4 regions of the Cytobacillus sp. Hz8 genome follow, and region 4 is predicted to be linked to each of the others. Evidence: riboswitches for the same ligand, from Rfam matches in the RefSeq annotation. Region 4 holds a riboswitch; each other region holds the start of a gene.
What was found. Region 4 has a riboswitch for cyclic di-GMP ahead of ACE38V_RS06285 (chemotaxis protein CheW). Riboswitches for the same ligand answer to the same signal wherever they lie in the genome.
Positions count from the first base shown of each region.

Region 1 (4,254 bases), on a different contig from region 4:
GAATTTATTTGTGAACAATAAAAATCTCGCAGGGGCTCCCGTGATCTATGAAACGAATCCGACTTATTATAATTTATTTGGCAAGGTTGAATATCAAGGTTCGCTTGGCAGCTGGACTACGAATTTTACTTTAATTAAACCTGGAGCCCTTCATTTGGCAAATGGGGGATATTTAATTCTCCAAGCGACAGAATTGTTGCAGCAGCCGCAAGTATGGATGCGGTTAAAAATGGCTTTGCAAACAGGAAGTATTCAAATTGAAAATTTGAATGAGATGAATGGTGTTATTCCCTCTAATGGGAATAGACCAGAGCCGATTCCGTTAAATCTTAAAGTGATAATTATTGGTTCTTACTATTTATACGATTTTCTTTCTGCATATGATGAAGATTTTCATAAGCTTTTCAAGGTAAAAGTAGAATTTGTGGCAATCATGAAAAAGGATCAAGAAAATAGCTGGAAATTAGCACGCTTTGTCAAAAATTATGTGGATAAGGAGGGGCTTCTTCCCTTCCATCGTCGCGCCATTGCAAAAGTTATTGATTATGGATCCCGGTTAGTAGAGGAGCAATCTAAACTTTCTACAGATTTTCAAGAGATAACAAAGGTTTTGGTGGAATCAAGTTATTGGGCGAAACTAGAGCATGAATCCGTTGTAGATGATCGGCATGTCGAAAAAGCTCTTTCAGAAAAAGCACATCGATCCAATCATATCGTAGAGCAATATCGAGAAATGATTCGAAACGGCACAATCATGTTAGAAACCGATGGATATCGGATTGGACAAATCAATGGCTTAGCTGTAATGGGAACCAGAGATTCTATATTTGGAATTCCAACGAAGATCACCGCACAAACCTATGTCGGTAAAAACGGAATTATGAATATTGAACGAGAAGCGATGCTCAGCGGGCAAATTCATAATAAAGGCATGATGATTTTAACAGGGTTCCTCTCTGGAGAATTTGCGAAAAACCGGCCAATTCCATTATCAGCAAGCATTACCTTTGAACAAACCTATAATTCCATTGATGGTGACAGCGCTTCAAGCACAGAATTATATGTGTTGCTCTCTTCCTTAGCAGAAGTCCCGATTTACCAAGGGATTGCCGTAACAGGTTCCGTTAATCAATGGGGAGAAATTCAGCCAATTGGTGGAGTAAATGAAAAAATCGAGGGTTTTTACCATATTTGTAAAAGTCGTGCTTTGACTGGCAAACAAGGTGTTATAATTCCAAAGCAAAATATCCAAAATTTGATGCTGGAAACGGAAGTAGTCGAAGCGATTAAAGAAGGGCACTTCCATATTTGGGCAGTTAGTCATATTGCAGAAGGTATTGAAATATTGACTGGCGTAGATGCTGGCAATATTCGAAATGAAAAAGGGCAATATCCAGAGGGAACCATTTTTGCGAAAGTAGAAAATCGATTTACGAAAATGTTTGAAATGGCTAACAAACTTAAGAACTAATATCTAAGGTAAAAAAGAGTCTTGAAGCAATAAGGAAATGGAGAGAGTTGCAAAAATAGATAAGATCATTCATTATTTATATAATTTGCGAAAACCTTGTTGGGATAAAATCCTAGCAAGGTTTTCTTATTACAAAAATGTGAAATGAATAATAAATTGCTTGAATAAAATACCAAAAGTGGATATGATAAAATCTTAGTCGGCATTTTTCGACAAATTTAGCATTAAGATTCATTGGAAAACAAATGTATAAAGGCAAACTATTCGAAAGGATAGGACTCAGGAGCCAAGGGTCTACGGTTTATGGGACACAAGAGCTCAAAGAACTAAGATCGCCCGGTTGCCAATTATTTGGCTATTTTATCTTGTGTAGAATAGTTTTTTTATGGGAAAATTGCTCAATCATTGGGTAAAGGAGAGGATTAATAGGGATTAACCAGTTTTAAAAATAAAAATATACAAAAAGAAAGGTAAGTTGAAATAATGAAAAACATCTTAAGATATTTTAAGCATATGAAGACGAAATTGATTTTGTCCTTTGCTATAATTTTAATAGTTCCTACAATTTCGATTGGATATCTTTCCTTTTTATCGGCAAAGGATGCTATTCAAGAGGAAATGCTTAATGGATTTGGAGAAAGTTTAAGTTTGCTAAATTCAACCATTGATAATACCATTCAGCCAAAAATGAATGATGTCGGGTATTTTGCTCAAAAAATTACAAGCCAAACTTATCAAAAAGAGAGTTTGCAAGAATTAACCACAACCTTTGAGCAATATACGAAGCTGCACCCTGAAGTCGAGATGATTTATGTTGGTACTGAAACAGGCCAATTTATCCGAAAACCTGAAATGGAAACTAAAGCAGGGTATGATCCAAGAGTGAGAGATTGGTACCGTGCAGCAATGGCAAAAAAAGGGGAAATTGTTATCTCGTCCCCCTATGCAGATGCAAACACAGGAAAAATGGTGTTAACCCTTTCGCAATCTACAAAGGATGGTTCAGGGGTTGTTGCAGTCGATATCTCTTTAGGTTATATTCAAAAATTAACGAATCAAGTAAAAATCGGTAACCATGGTTTCGCGTTTTTAATTGATGTAGATAAAAAATATGTTTCTCACCCAACGCAGAAAGGTGGAAGCGAAGCAAAAGAAAACTATGTTGATAAAATGTTTAAGCAAGAAACAGGACATTTTAATTATACAGATAAAAAACGCTTCGACAAAATCATGAGCTTTAAGACCAATTCATTAACGGGGTGGAAAATTGGAGGAATGATTGATTCTTCTGAAGTAAGCCAAAAAGCTTCACCTATTCTTAACCATACCATTCTCATTATGGCCATTGCGCTGATCATTGGGGCAATAGCTATTTATCTAATCACAAAATCTATTATCTCTCCGTTGAAAAAATTAAAACATCAGGCATTAGCGATAAGCGGCGGCGACTTAACAGACGAAATTAAGATTGAAACAAATGATGAGATTGGCGAACTTGCAGGTGCCTTCAATGAGATGTCAGAAAATCTTCGCCATTTGATTACGGAAATTAATAGCAGTGCTGGACAAGTGGCGGCTGCATCTGAGGAGCTATATGCTACAACGGAACAAACCACTCAAGCCACCAATCAGATTGCTTCTGATATACAAACAGTTGCTGAAGGAGCAGAGAGTCAAGTGATTAGTTCAGAAGAGAGCTCTTTGGCGATGGAGGAGGTTTCCCAAGGAATGCAAAGAATCGCTGAATCCTCTTCATCAGTTAGAGATTCAGCAGAGAAAACGACTGCATTATCTGAGCAAGGAAATGAATTGATCCAAAAAGCCATGCTTCAAATGGAGTCTATTAGTTTAGCAACTGAAAACACAACGGCGGCCATTTTCCAATTAATTGAACGATCTCAAGAAATCAGTAAAATCATTGAAGTCATCACAAGTATTGCTGATCAAACCAATCTGCTAGCTTTAAATGCTGCGATTGAAGCAGCTAGGGCTGGTGAGCATGGAAAGGGATTTGCTGTGGTAGCAGATGAGGTTAGAAAATTAGCGGAACAATCTCGTGACTCAGCAGCACAAATTGTTACATTAATCAATGGAATTAAAAATGATACGGAAATGGCTAATAACGAGATGCTTGGAAGTGTTAGGGAAGTAACGTCAGGGAGAAATATTATTGATCAGACAGGTGAAGCTTTTCAACAAATTACAAAGGCTATAGCCTATGTTGGTGCACAAATCCAAGAAGTATCAGCCACCTCTGAACAAATATCAGCCAATACACAACAAGTTACAGCGACAATTGAGCAACTAGCTTCCATCGCTAAGGATGCATCGGCTGGCTCACAAAATGTAGTGGCAGCTTCTGAGGAGCAATTAGCTTCCATTGAAGAAATTTCAACCTCTACCGAGTCCTTGAGCAAATTGGCACAGGATTTACAAGAATTGTTAACGAAATTTAAGATCTAAAAGATTATGTGATTAATAATATAGAAGAAAAGCATACTGGGAAATTAATTTGCTTAAATTTCCTGGTATGCTTTTTTGTATGGAGGAATTTCAACATTTAAGCCAAAAAAAGATTCAATTTTCTGAATAAAAAGGAAGAATATAACCCTTATTCAAAACGCAGGATATACACAGTTATTCCTGTGCTTTAGATATGGAAGGAACAGCCTTTTGATTCTGGAGCTATGTTCTTTTTTACCACTTTCAATTGAAAGCAAAAAGCAATTCGGGGTGACGATTAAATTTGTCCTTTCTTTAACACATACTTTCCCTAGTTCCGA
Region 1 covers NZ_JBHKFI010000014.1:6,991-11,244, forward strand. The annotation lists gene ACE38V_RS15965 (Lon protease family protein) at 1-1,471, shown strand, start outside; cyclic di-GMP riboswitch class I at 1,716-1,819, shown strand; gene ACE38V_RS15970 (methyl-accepting chemotaxis protein) at 1,955-3,934, shown strand; gene ACE38V_RS15975 (MerR family transcriptional regulator) at 4,245-4,254, opposite strand, start outside.
Region 1: it holds a riboswitch for cyclic di-GMP, as region 4 does, so the genes downstream of both, ACE38V_RS15970 (methyl-accepting chemotaxis protein) here and ACE38V_RS06285 (chemotaxis protein CheW) in region 4, are expected to answer to the same signal.

Region 2 (4,254 bases), on a different contig from region 4:
TTTTTGAAAGCAAAAAAACGCCAAGCTATTTTGTTCTATCCTTAATAGTCTCTTAAACAAGGGATATAACAAAATTCGACATTTCATGAACAGCATAAATTAATTTGGTGTATTAGGCCTCCATCTTAACCATTTATTTTGAAAGAAAAACAAATGCATCTATTTATTTTAATATTTTTTGTTTTTGAAATAGTCCCGTATTCCTACTCCATAATAATCCATTATTGGAAACCAGTCAATGGTTTTTGTTTAAAATAAGAAACTTCGGCTTAATAGAAAAATGTGTAAGGAAATGTTGTTGCCTATGAGACATATTCGGAAAGATATTGGAGATAGAGTGAAAGAAAGAATGAATGAACTGGGGTTAAAGCAGAAGGACTTGGTTTCAATAAGCGGCTTATCTAAAAGTACAGTCAGTAAAATTGTGAACGGAGAGACGAACCCCTCAGCTGAGATTCTATTATCCTTAAGTGAATCTCTTCATGTAACAGTCGATTGGATTGTTAAAGGTGATACAAATGAAGCTTTCAAACAGGAACAAAAATTATTTCATTCTAGTTGGGATCTAACGGAATTAAATCTTAAATTAAGCCAGAGTGAAAAAGAATTTATTTTGGAGTATGTAAATTTTAGTATTGCAAGAAAAAATTAATGGATAATAACTTATAAGAGGCAAGAAAGCGAAAATGGAGGCCTATTTTCTCGAACATGAAATCGAATTTTGGAAACAACCAATTGCATAACATTAAATTGATGAATTTCGTTTCGATTTTACATATTATTTTCAATCGTTTTAAGAGTACATTCTTTGATTTCGTAAAATAGTATGGGAAATGTGGTTCGATTGGGTTGAATAATGTTGTCATTTTAATAGTAGGGGAGAGGTTACCAGCCTCTCTCCTATTTTTTTGCGAGGAAGAATGGCATGGGCTAGACAAAGCCACTGCAGTCGAACCCATTTTTGGTTGTTTCACCATAGAGGTAGGGGATACCAATTAAGCTTTTAGCAATGGAAACGACTTCGCTTACCGAATAATCTCCATTATTATCGTTTATGTGAGCTGTTCCGGCCTTTCCTGCTGTTACAGGGGATGTTAATAATGTTATTTAATCCTGACGTATATATGTAGCTTGTTCAGCTCTATGGTTCGTCTTTTCAAATAATAATTTTTATCAAAGGGGACCGTCATTTTCTTTTAAATAATATTGAAATATAGTAAAATTTGACTAGGAAAATGAAAAAGGCAAACTTATGGAAACGTAAGGACGCAAAGCTTCGAGTCTAATGTCTTTATGACGATGATAGTCGGGCCGCCATATTCAAACATGAGGATCGAATAATATGTTATGATTCTTGGCACTCTCAGAAAAGAGTGCTTTTTTAATTTCTTTGGGGAAATGGCGGATTTGCGATGAATCTATTAGAGACAATTTGATAAGAAACATCTCGTATTAAAAACACAGATGTGCTGGAAACCTTTTTCATATTTAATCAAATTTTTATGGGAAGGAAGAAAGTATGGAATTCTTAGACAAGTTTTTTAAAAATCAGTCTCTGCAAGCCAATGATTCAGGTATCTTCAGAGCATTATTTATTCGTAATCCTCAGCCTATTTTTGTATTTAATTTAGACAAGCAGATTATTTCAATTAATCAAAAGCTGAAGGAGCTGCTTGGATACAGTTTGAATGACGTAGTGCGTTTAAAAAACAAATGGTTCCCGGATGGAGATTCCGATCTTTTTCAGTATCATTTTCATAATGCGCTAAACGGAATTCCCACCGTGTTTGAATCTACCCTTTTACACAAAAATGGCCAGTCATTTCCTGTTGAACTATCACTCATTCCTAGCATGAAAGAGGATGAAACGGAGGTTGTTTTTGCTGTATGTCAAGATCAAACAACTTTAAAAGATTATGAGAATAAGCTTGGAAGGGTGTTTAACAGCTTAGAACAGGCAGAAAGAATTTCAAGCATTGGCAGCTTTGAATACGATGTGGCGAGTCAGCAGGCAATTTGGTCCAAGCAGGTTTACGACATTTTTGGAATTAATGATTCAAATTTTGTTCCCAAGCTTGATACGGTCCGGAGCTTTGTCCATCCTCAAGATGTAGAGAAGTATGACATGGGATTGAAACAATTGGTTGAATCCCATCATAATTATCATTTGGAGCACCGAATAATTCGTATGGATGGAGAAGAGAGGATGATTTTAATATGCTTTGATGCTCTGTTTGACGAAGTGGGACAAGTGGCTAAAGTGATCGGAGTGATTCAGGATATCACTGAAAAGAAAGAAATGGAGAACCGATTAGCTGAAAGCAGGGAGCAGTTTTTGTCCGTTGCTAATCATCTTCATGCAGGCATTTGGTCTATTGATCGCAGGGATTCTCACTTTACTTTTTATTCTAAAGGAGTTCAAGAGATTATTGGTGTTTCTCCCAGTATTCTAAATGAAAATCCTGCTCAATTGATTGAGATGGTTCACCCCAAGGATCGGTCAATTATTGAGGAGGGGAGAAAGAAATTAAAGGATGGGGAAGAGATCAATCAACAATTACGGATCATCGATAAGAATGGAAGGACAAAATGGATTTCTTTACAAACGATACCATATCTTGATGATGACAGAAATCTTATCCGCATGGATGGAATCGTTCAGGATATTACAAGAGAAAAAGAGAGTGTTGAAGTCTACACGAATTTAGTTGATTATGATTATTTAACAAGGCTACCAAATAGAAATTATTTTTATCAGATTTTAGATCAACGAATTAATCAATCAAAAAAAGACCATAAATCTTTTGCGGTATTTTATTTAGATTTAGATCGGTTCAATTATATTAATGACACACTTGGCGGGGAAATTGGGGATCGATTGCTTATATCTTTTTCGAAGCGTTTAAATCAGCTTTTAGACAAAAGAAGCTTCCTTGCGCGAATTGCAGGAGATGAGTTTGTGATTTGCATCGAAGCCAATCACCAGGTGGAGGAAACACTCGAGGTGGCGAGAAAGATTATCAAAGAGATGGAACTCCCATTTTTTGTCGATGAGTATGAGCTGTTTACTACAGTAAGTATTGGAATTAGCTCCTATCCAATTGATGGAACGGATTCCTATACTCTTTTAAAAAAGGCAATCCAAGCTTTAAAGAAGGTGAAAGAATTGGGCCGCAATGATTGGCAAGTCTTCTCCTCTTCTATGAGCATTGAATCCTTCCGGTTATTTCAATTGGAAAGGGATATGCGCAAGGCTATTTTCAACCATGAATTTTATATTGAATATCAGCCAAAGGTCGATACGAGATCAGGAAGGATTGAAGGGGCAGAGGCTCTTATTCGTTGGGAGCACCCAGATTGGGGGATTGTTTCGCCGAATGAATTTATTCCATTAGCTGAAGAAAATGGGATGGTTTTTAAAATGGGCGATTTAGTGCTGCAGAAGGTATGCCTCCTGCTAAAAGCCTGGAAGGAAGAAGGGGTTCCAGTTGTTCCTATCTCTGTTAATCTATCACCGAAACGCCTATTGAAAGTAAATTTTGTTGAGGACGTTCAAGAAATCATAAAATCGGCTGGCATTGATCCAAGTTTAATAGAATTCGAATTGACGGAGTATGCGTTTATAAAAAACTTAGAGTCTACGAAGTCAATTATTTCAAGATTAAAGGAGTTTGGGGTGAAATTTGCTTTGGATGATTTCGGAACGGGCTATTCTTCCTTATCGTATTTAATGAAGCTTGATATTGATACGCTGAAAATAGATAAATCATTTATTGATGGGATTGGGCTAAATACTAAGAATGAAGGCATCATTAAAAGCGCATTATTTTTATCGAAGGAATTGAATATGAAGGTTGTTGCGGAAGGGGTTGAGAATCAGCAACAGCTAAACTTTCTTCTTCAACAGGAATGTGCGCAGATTCAAGGGTATATTTTTAGCAAACCGGTAAAGGCAGATCAATTTAAGAAATTCCTGCGAAAAGGAATCATCCAGGCGCTGCCAACGAAAAGATCCACACATTCAGTAGAAAATCGGCGGAAATATTATCGCTTAGGGTTTGTTTTCCCATTAAGCGCGGATATGATCGTCATTAAATTCAAAAACAAGAATCTTCAATTAGGGAAGTCTAAGTCTCTTATTGAAGATATTAGTCTCGGAGGCTTGAAATATCTCTCAAGTATCAATTTGCCTATCCAACATGATCTTATATTGCAATTTACCACCACTATTTTAGATAAAGAAATGAGTTTTAT
Region 2 covers NZ_JBHKFI010000025.1:49,586-53,839, reverse strand. The annotation lists gene ACE38V_RS21205 (helix-turn-helix domain-containing protein) at 305-652, shown strand; cyclic di-GMP riboswitch class I at 1,234-1,319, shown strand; gene ACE38V_RS21200 (EAL domain-containing protein) at 1,520-4,254, shown strand, end outside.
Region 2: it holds a riboswitch for cyclic di-GMP, as region 4 does, so the genes downstream of both, ACE38V_RS21200 (EAL domain-containing protein) here and ACE38V_RS06285 (chemotaxis protein CheW) in region 4, are expected to answer to the same signal.

Region 3 (4,254 bases), on a different contig from region 4:
CAATCGTGATGTTTTCATATTTGTTTGCAACAATAATTGCAGCATTACATGGGGTGCCGCCTAAAATGTCAACAATTATGGTTATGCTGTCATCGGTGTACTTTTTAATAAGTTCTTCATATTGACATACAACATCCTCCAAGCCCATGCTCTCAGTAAAAGCAATAGGATGGATTTTTTCCGTTAGACCAGTAATCATTTGACAGCTATTTCTTGCTTCAATCGCATACCGGCCATGGGAGGCTATAATAAACTGCATATTTTTGCTCCTTTTATTGCTTTTTCTTTTCGATTTCAATGAAGTAGTAATTATGACGAACATAACTATCAACATATTCAAAAGGGGTATGATCAGCAACAAACGTGATGCGTTCAATTCGGTAGACTGGACTATTTTCAAGTTGTAATTTTCCACTGATATTCTCTGACACAGGGAATTTGACCTTAATTGTCTCTTTCATAGCTTCATTTAGAATATTGACCCCACAAATTTCATTGATTCTTTCTGATAGCGATGAAAATTTTTCATAATTTGAAAGGTCTACATTCATTAACCAATCCTTTGAAATGTAGTTATTTTGGATTGCCCAAGGTATGTCATCAACATAACGAATCCTTTCAAAGTGAATAATTTCCTGATCCGATGAAATTTGGAGCTTTTTAGCAATTCGCTCATCTCTTATTTCATTAATAGAAATAACCTCGGTCCTCTCATCACATAGCTTATCCTTAGAATTAAAACTCCTCGATTCATTATTAGGGAAATGGGAATACTCGTTAAAAATCACTTCTTTATTCAGGATTGATTTACTAACATAGGTGCCCTTCCCTTGAATCCGGTTTACCATACCATCTCTCACTAATTCCTGTAATGCACGGACAACTGTCGTATTACTGACATTGTACTTTTGCTTCAACTCCCCTTCCGAATAAATTTTTTCTCCTGGTTTAAAAACACCTTTGTTGATTTGTTCCTTTATATCGTTGATGATTATGAGGTATTTGGGAACACTCATTTTTTCACTCCTTAACGAATTTATTAGCCTTTTTATGTTATAACTATAACGTCATAACCGGTTAACACGTTAAGTTATAGCTTTAAGATAACTAATTTTTTTGACTATTGCAAGCGCTTTTTTTCTAAAAATATTGACATAAAAGTGACAGACACCATTCAATAAATTAGATCGGTGCCTGCCACTTTTTTTCATATGTTTTTTTTATTTCCGAAATATGTATCTTATTTATAAATCATAATTTTTATCTTCTCGTTCCCTAGTATTAAGAATTAATTTGAAATTCTTTTGATTCTACGCGCAATACTAATTGCGCTTCGATTCATTGCTTCTCCAATTTCAGCATAAGTTAAGCCCCTATTCCGCAAACATATAATCTGCTTTTCATCTTTAAGGGTCCAAGTCTTATAAGGCCGCTTTTTAACAATTTGATTCTGTATTTCTTTTTCCCTTTCAACTGCAACCCAATCAGGCTCAGGCAGTAAGGTGTATGATTCAATTTTCGAAAACTGGACTTTATCTTTATGCTGTTCAGCCCAATCCCAAAAATATGCTGTTTCGATAAAATAAAAACACTTTGACTTTCTAGTCACTTTTTTCACACATAGCAACCCATGCCGTTCAATCCATCCTTTGATAATCGTCCTATCTATATTCAAACAGGTAGCTAACTCTCCAATTGTTAGCAATCCTGTTTGTGCTTTCGTATTAGATATTCCTAAACGATTCATCTTAATCCTTACTGACTCATAGGAACGATTCATATTTTTAGCGATTGTTGTTAGTTTATGCATTCCTATGTATTCCTTTAAATAATCAATTTCCTCACTGTTCCACGCCTTTTTCAATCTAGCCAATCCTTTCGTTAATAAAATTCAAAAGAAATGATTTGTCACAACATGGGCACAATAAAAAAGGCCATTCTAATAGAATAGAATAGCCAAATTGAAGTATAATCGATTTACTCATCATGGTAACCTGGCGATCATAGTTTCAAGTAAATACCTTAGACCCACGAGCTTTGCGTCCTATCCTTTCGGAATAGTTTGCCTTTATCATTTATTCAATCTTTAAACATAAGTAATGTTAACCTTTTTTTTTACAAAATTCAACAAATTACAGCAAAATTAGGACATATCGACCATTTTTTTACAAAATAATGGTTCTATTTAACGGGATTTTATTTGACATATAAACAAATGGTGTTATATGATACCAAAAGTAACACCAAATAGTTTCATTTTACCTCACAATAAAGGAGATTATCTATGGAAACTGTACAAGATATTAAACAAACAATCGTCTTAGAAGCACCCATTCAAAAAGTATGGAACACGGTTTCCACTTCTAAGGCAATCGAGTCATGGTTCATGCCGAATGATTTTGTGGCAACGGAAGGATACGAATTTCATATTCAATCCCCTTTTGGTCCATCTCCATGTAAGGTATTAGAAATCGATGAACCAAACAAGCTTTCCTTTTCATGGGATACAGATGGCTGGGTTGTTTCATTCTTATTAAAAGATCTAGGAGATAAAACGGAATTTACCGTAATTCATGGTGGCTGGAAAGAACCAGATGCCATGATTCCAAAGGCTAACCTCAAAACGATTGATGTTCGCAATAATATGAATGGCGGTTGGGAGAAGATTGTTCATGTTGCACTGCGAAAGGTTGTGGAAGGATAAGTGTCAGCCATCAAGCATGATGTGTTTCAAGCGATTGCTGACCCCACTCGCAGGGAAGTTCTCCAGCTGCTTTCTCAAAAAGCATTACCGATATCCGAAATCACTTCTCATTTTTCTATGAGCCGTACCGCCATTGTCAAGCATCTGCAAATTCTTTCAGAGGCTGAATTGGTAAAAGGCCAAAAAGTAGGGCGGGAAAAGATTTATCTACTTCATCCCGAACCGTTAACGGAACTGAAGCAATGGCTTTCCTACTACGAGCAATTTTGGAATAATAAATTGTCCATGCTTAAACATATTGTGGAGAATGATGATGGAAAATGAGTGTAGTGAAATTGGATAGGTTAGAGGAGTGATGAATCATCACTCCTCTTTTTTTAAGCTCTTTTCGTATACTTTGTTGCTCTTGAATAAATTAGGTTAGAGTCTCCTTCAGACACCGCTGGATAAATTGACAGATTCGGGAGCCTATTCATCTGAGCATAGATATGGGAATTGTAAGCTAATTGAGCTTAGGATTGGTGACCTGAAAAATAATGTTGCCTCCTTTTCGCGAGTAAATTCGATTTTTCGCAAACAGCCTAAATTTTTCGCGAGCATTTCATGAATATCGCGAGCATTTTTTCGAAATCGCGAATAAACTTTGGATTTCGCGAATAAAATTCGATTTTCGCGAATAATCAGATCCACGCCTTCTATTTAGATAAATAGCAACACCATTGAATCCGAAAGTGCTGCCAAAGCAGTCCAGTCTAAGTTAGATGCTTCAAAAGAGTTTGAAATATTGTTTCAAAAAACAACAATCTTTAAGAAAACAGCGTTTTTTTAAATTGCATAATTGTGGAGAAAACGGTTTTATCAATCGTAACTTTTCCGCTCTCAACTTTTTCAAAAAACATACACATTTCCCCACTAAAACCTTTCCTAACAAAAAAAGAGACCCTCCTAGATTAGGAGAGTCCCCAACGTGCGCGTACCCTTTATTCAACTGATCAAGAAACCCGCTGTCCCTTTACCGCAACGGAATTTCCTTGTTTATTGGTTTTAAAAACATTGAAAATAACATTTAAAACGATAGCGGTTAGGCTGCCGGCAACGATTCCGTTATCTGTTAGGATGCGGATGCTTGCAGGCATTCCGTGGAATAAGTCAGGGACGACGGTGACGCCAAGGCCCATGCCGACGGAGCAAGCAATGATTAATAGATTTTCTTGTGATGAGAAATCAACTTGACTAAGCATTTTGATTCCGTAGGCGACAACCATGCCGAACATGGCGACCATCGCTCCACCCAGAACAGAGGATGGAATAACAGTTGTGAGAGCGCCAATTTTTGGAATAAATCCTAGTAAAATGAGGATTCCACCCATCGTGTAGATGACGCTCTTTGCTTTAACGCCCGTCAATTGCAGAAGTCCGACGTTTTGTGAATAGGTTGTGTACGGAAAGGAATTAAAGAGTGCTCCGAAAATGCTAGCAAGACCCTCTGCACGATAGCCGTTTGCTAAGTCCTTCTCATTGACTTCTTTTTCACAAATATCTCCTAAGGC
Region 3 covers NZ_JBHKFI010000025.1:3,499-7,752, forward strand. The annotation lists gene ACE38V_RS21005 (PTS sugar transporter subunit IIA) at 1-259, opposite strand, end outside; gene ACE38V_RS21010 (GntR family transcriptional regulator) at 273-1,016, opposite strand; gene ACE38V_RS21015 (DNA-binding protein) at 1,289-1,864, opposite strand; cyclic di-GMP riboswitch class I at 1,986-2,077, opposite strand; gene ACE38V_RS21020 (SRPBCC family protein) at 2,285-2,704, shown strand; gene ACE38V_RS21025 (ArsR/SmtB family transcription factor) at 2,705-3,028, shown strand; gene ACE38V_RS21030 (nucleobase:cation symporter-2 family protein) at 3,697-4,254, opposite strand, start outside.
Region 3: it holds a riboswitch for cyclic di-GMP, as region 4 does, so the genes downstream of both, ACE38V_RS21015 (DNA-binding protein) here and ACE38V_RS06285 (chemotaxis protein CheW) in region 4, are expected to answer to the same signal.

Region 4 (4,254 bases):
AATGATTTAACAACGACCTGCTGTTGACCAAGAAGTTCATCTGCAAAAAGGCATACATACTTGCCTTCTTGTTCTGCCATAATCAAAACACCTTCGTCTAGGTTCGTTACATCTCCTCGAATACCGTAGCACTCATGTAATCGAAGAATAGGATAGCATTGTCCTCTAACCATAATCATCTCATTTCCCTCAGGGTCAGTGATGATATCCCCTTTTGCTGGACGGAACGATTCTTTAATGGCTGTTGTTGGCAAAGTATAACGTGACTTTCCTACTCTTATATTCATGCCGTCAATAATAGCAAGTGTAAGGGGAATTCGTATGATGATTGTGGTTCCTTTGTCAATCTCGCTATCTATTGTCACAGTACCGCCTACCGTCCCAATGTTTTTTGTGACGACATCCATTCCAACACCACGGCCACTGAATTCAGTGATTTGATCCTTTGTAGAGAATCCCGGTAAGAAGATAAGATTATAGATTTCCCGATCGCTCATTTCGCTTTCATTTTTATGAAGCAAATGATTCTCTTTTGCTCTATTGATGAGTTTTTCTTTATTTAGTCCCCGACCATCATCTCTCACAAAAATTAACACTTCATTTCCAGCATTTTTTGCCTTAAGTGTCAGTGTTCCTAACTTCGGTTTTCCTTTTTCCATTCTTTCTTTACAACTTTCAATCCCATGGTCAAGCGAGTTGCGAACAATGTGCATGAGCGGATCTGAGATGTGTTCAATAATATTTTTATCCACCTCAGTATCTTCACCAATGAGTTCTAACTGCACTTCCTTTTGAAGCTTTTTACTCATATCTCTTACGATGCGATTCATTTTTTGGAAAGTATTCGTTAATGGTACCATTCGTATTGACATTACTTTATCTTGGATTTCATCTGTAATCTTCTTTAAATGCCTTGCTGCTTTCGTAAATTGTTCTAGTTCAAGACCGACTAGATCAGGATTTTGAGTCACCATCGATTCTGCAATGACGAGCTCTCCTACTAAATCCATAAGTTCATCCAGTTTCAAAACATTAACGCTTAAAAAACTCGACTGATAGGCTGCATTCCTACCATTTCCCTTAATTGAACTATTTTTTTGGGGGGATTCGCCTACTGACATCTCTGATACAGGGCTCATTATAGTTTTATCTATTTCCTTTAATTCAAGAGACTGTACATAGGAAACTTGACTAAACAACTCTTCCATTTCCTCATATATCTTGTCTGTATGAATAAAAAGATGAAGTCCATTTTGGCGAATCAAATCGACAGTATCAAAATTTGTCTCCAAATCTTCTGGTGTAAATGTCAGTTCGTGAATTTCTTCCTTTAATTGGTGAATGATTTGGAATGCACGTACATCTTCCATTCCCCCACAATCCTCTAAGCGAACTGTAGCAACATACTCTTTTAATGCAGAAGAATTACTAGTTTGTTCTTTATCAATATTAGTGACATGAGTAGAATCCTGTTCGCTTAATTGATCATGATAAGCACTTCTTAATTTCAAACTTTTCAAAAAATTATTTGCTTGTTCTATTATCTGTGTAGAATCTCCGTCTACAGGGTCACAGTGCTTTACTTTCTCTATCTCAACCTTTATAAAATCCACTCCATCAAGCATGAGGTCCGTAAGCTGAGTATGATCCTCGATTCTCATCTTTTCCTCACGAAGAAGAGAAAATAAGTCCTCAAGTACATGAGCTAGTGATGCAATATTGTTAAACGACATCATACTGGATGAACCCTTAATCGTATGCATGATACGAAAAATATCATTTATCATTTCTGTTGAATATACGCCTGCCTCTTCGCACTTCAAAATCACTTCTTCAAGTTGTTCTAGCATCTGCGAAGATTCAAAAATATAAATCTCTAAAATAGAATCATCCACAAATTGATCCGACATATATCTCCCCTCCGATTCATGTTTTTTATTTCTCCTCAAGATATCGGATAATCAAGAGTAAAAGTATCATATCGTTAAATATTTCCAAGTCATTAAAGAAAAGCGCCAACTCCTTGCTAAGCGGCGTTGGCCTGGAGTTCTCCATCTGAGATAAGGAAACACGAAGAGCCGAAGACGATTCGATGTTGATTTATCGTAAGGCGGAGAGCGAAGGACACTAGGCGCTGGAGCTAGACAATTCTCTAAGTTCAAAGATATAAATTATGACACTAAAAATATGAATAGCCCTTTAAGAAACTTAGCTATTCGATAACCTGTCAACCATAGCAATATTTGCTTTAGGCACATGGCTTTGTGTCCTCAACTTTCGTCGAGTTTGTATCGTAACTTTTTGATTATATTAGTTGATTTTTTGAAAAGCTTACTAGAATTTGATTGAAATCCTCATTTGTTAGGATGTAGGTAAATGGATCTATTCCACATGACAAAAGTCTCATTAGCAGAATGATATAATTATCATATATTTATTCCTAATATTAACTTTAATGTTGAATATGTCTAATATGATTAATAACTTTCACCCACCGTCTAGTACCACTGATGTATACTTATTGTTCCAAATGAAACAAGATTTGCACCAATTAGTGCATACTTGCAAACTTGAATTTTTATTAGAACTATTTTACTATATATTTTTTTACCTAGATTTAATCGGAGGTTATAAAAATGGAGGTTTTTGTGGCAAAACAACCGATTTTCACAAAGAATCAAGAACTTTTTGCTTATGAATTACTGTATCGGAGCAATCGAGTAAATACATTTCCCGAAATCAATGGCGATGAGGCCACAACAGAAGTCATTATTAATAGTTTTTTAAATATTGGTATTGATGAACTTATGAATAGTAAGCCATGTTTTATTAATTTTACTGAGAAATTGCTTCAATTAAAACTTCCAACTTATTTCAGACCACATGAGATTGTTGTAGAAATTTTAGAGACAGTTGAGTTCAATCAGGAGATTTTAGATATATGTAAAGAACTAAAGGAATTAGGATATCGAATTGCTCTTGATGATTTTATCTTGAATAAAAACAATCCATTTTCCTATCAAATAATACAATTTGCCGATATTATTAAGGTTGATTTTATGCAAACTACAGAAGAAATGAGGCGACCTATAGAAGAACTAGGTTTAAAATCAAATATTAAATTACTCGCTGAAAAAATAGAAACTGAGTATGAATTTATTGCTGCGAAAAATAGAGGCTACGACTATTTCCAAGGTTATTTTTTTTCAAAACCCATCATATTGGCTACACATGATATACCTAGTTATTTTCATTCTTATTTTGAAATTCTAACTCATTTATCACAAGACGAGCCAAATATCGATCTTATTACCCAATTAATAGAACAAAATTTATCATTATCGTACAAACTTCTTAAGTTAGTTAATTCACAGGCATTCCGTCCAAAACATAAAATTAACTCCATTCGACAAGCTATCGTACTTCTAGGACTTATAGAAATAAAAAAATGGATCTATATACTAGCTTTTAGAGAACAATCAAAAGCAAAAATTGGTCTATCGAATGAATTAATTAGCCTGAGCTTCACAAGAGCAAAAATGTGTGAGTACTTTGCTTTTCAAAAAAATAAAAAATTAGAAGCCCCTTCCTATTTTATGACAGGTATGTTTTCCTTAATCGATACATTGCTGGGCATTCCAATTGAGAAGATTTTAAGTGATTTACCTCTTCATGAAAATATTTGTGATGCCTTAAAAGGGGTTACTAATCCTATGAGAGATGCTCTAGATTTATGTATTTATATTGAAATAGGCGATTGGCAAAATGTTAGTGAGAGATGTAATGAATTAGAAGTTGATGGAATCGAATTCCTTCGATACTATAACGAAGCAATCAATTGGGCTAATAAAATTATGAAATTTGAAATTAAAAGTAACTAGATAATTAATATGAACTTTAACTCGGATAAAGGATTTTATTTGTCTATGTCTAATATAGTTCATACTTAATATTGAAGATATTTATCAAGCAATCAATTGTTAAGAACATCCTTTCATTCATTTGATGAACCTCGTGTGATCAAGGTGATAGAAGTAGAGATAATAAAAACCCATATTGACGAATCTATTTTACTGGAAGGAAAAAAAATTATATTGATCCTGAAAAACGGAAGCCTCTTATCATGAACTTCTGTGACTTTTTTAATTTAGGAGATAAAATACACCCTTTCCAGCTAGCAAAACCATTTATTTCTCAATATGACAATGATTAAAAAGATGAAGACTGTATCTCTTGAAGTGTTAGCGAAAAATA
Region 4 covers NZ_JBHKFI010000003.1:252,408-256,661, forward strand. The annotation lists gene ACE38V_RS06285 (chemotaxis protein CheW) at 1-1,910, opposite strand, end outside; cyclic di-GMP riboswitch class I at 2,216-2,301, opposite strand; gene ACE38V_RS06290 (EAL and HDOD domain-containing protein) at 2,637-3,881, shown strand.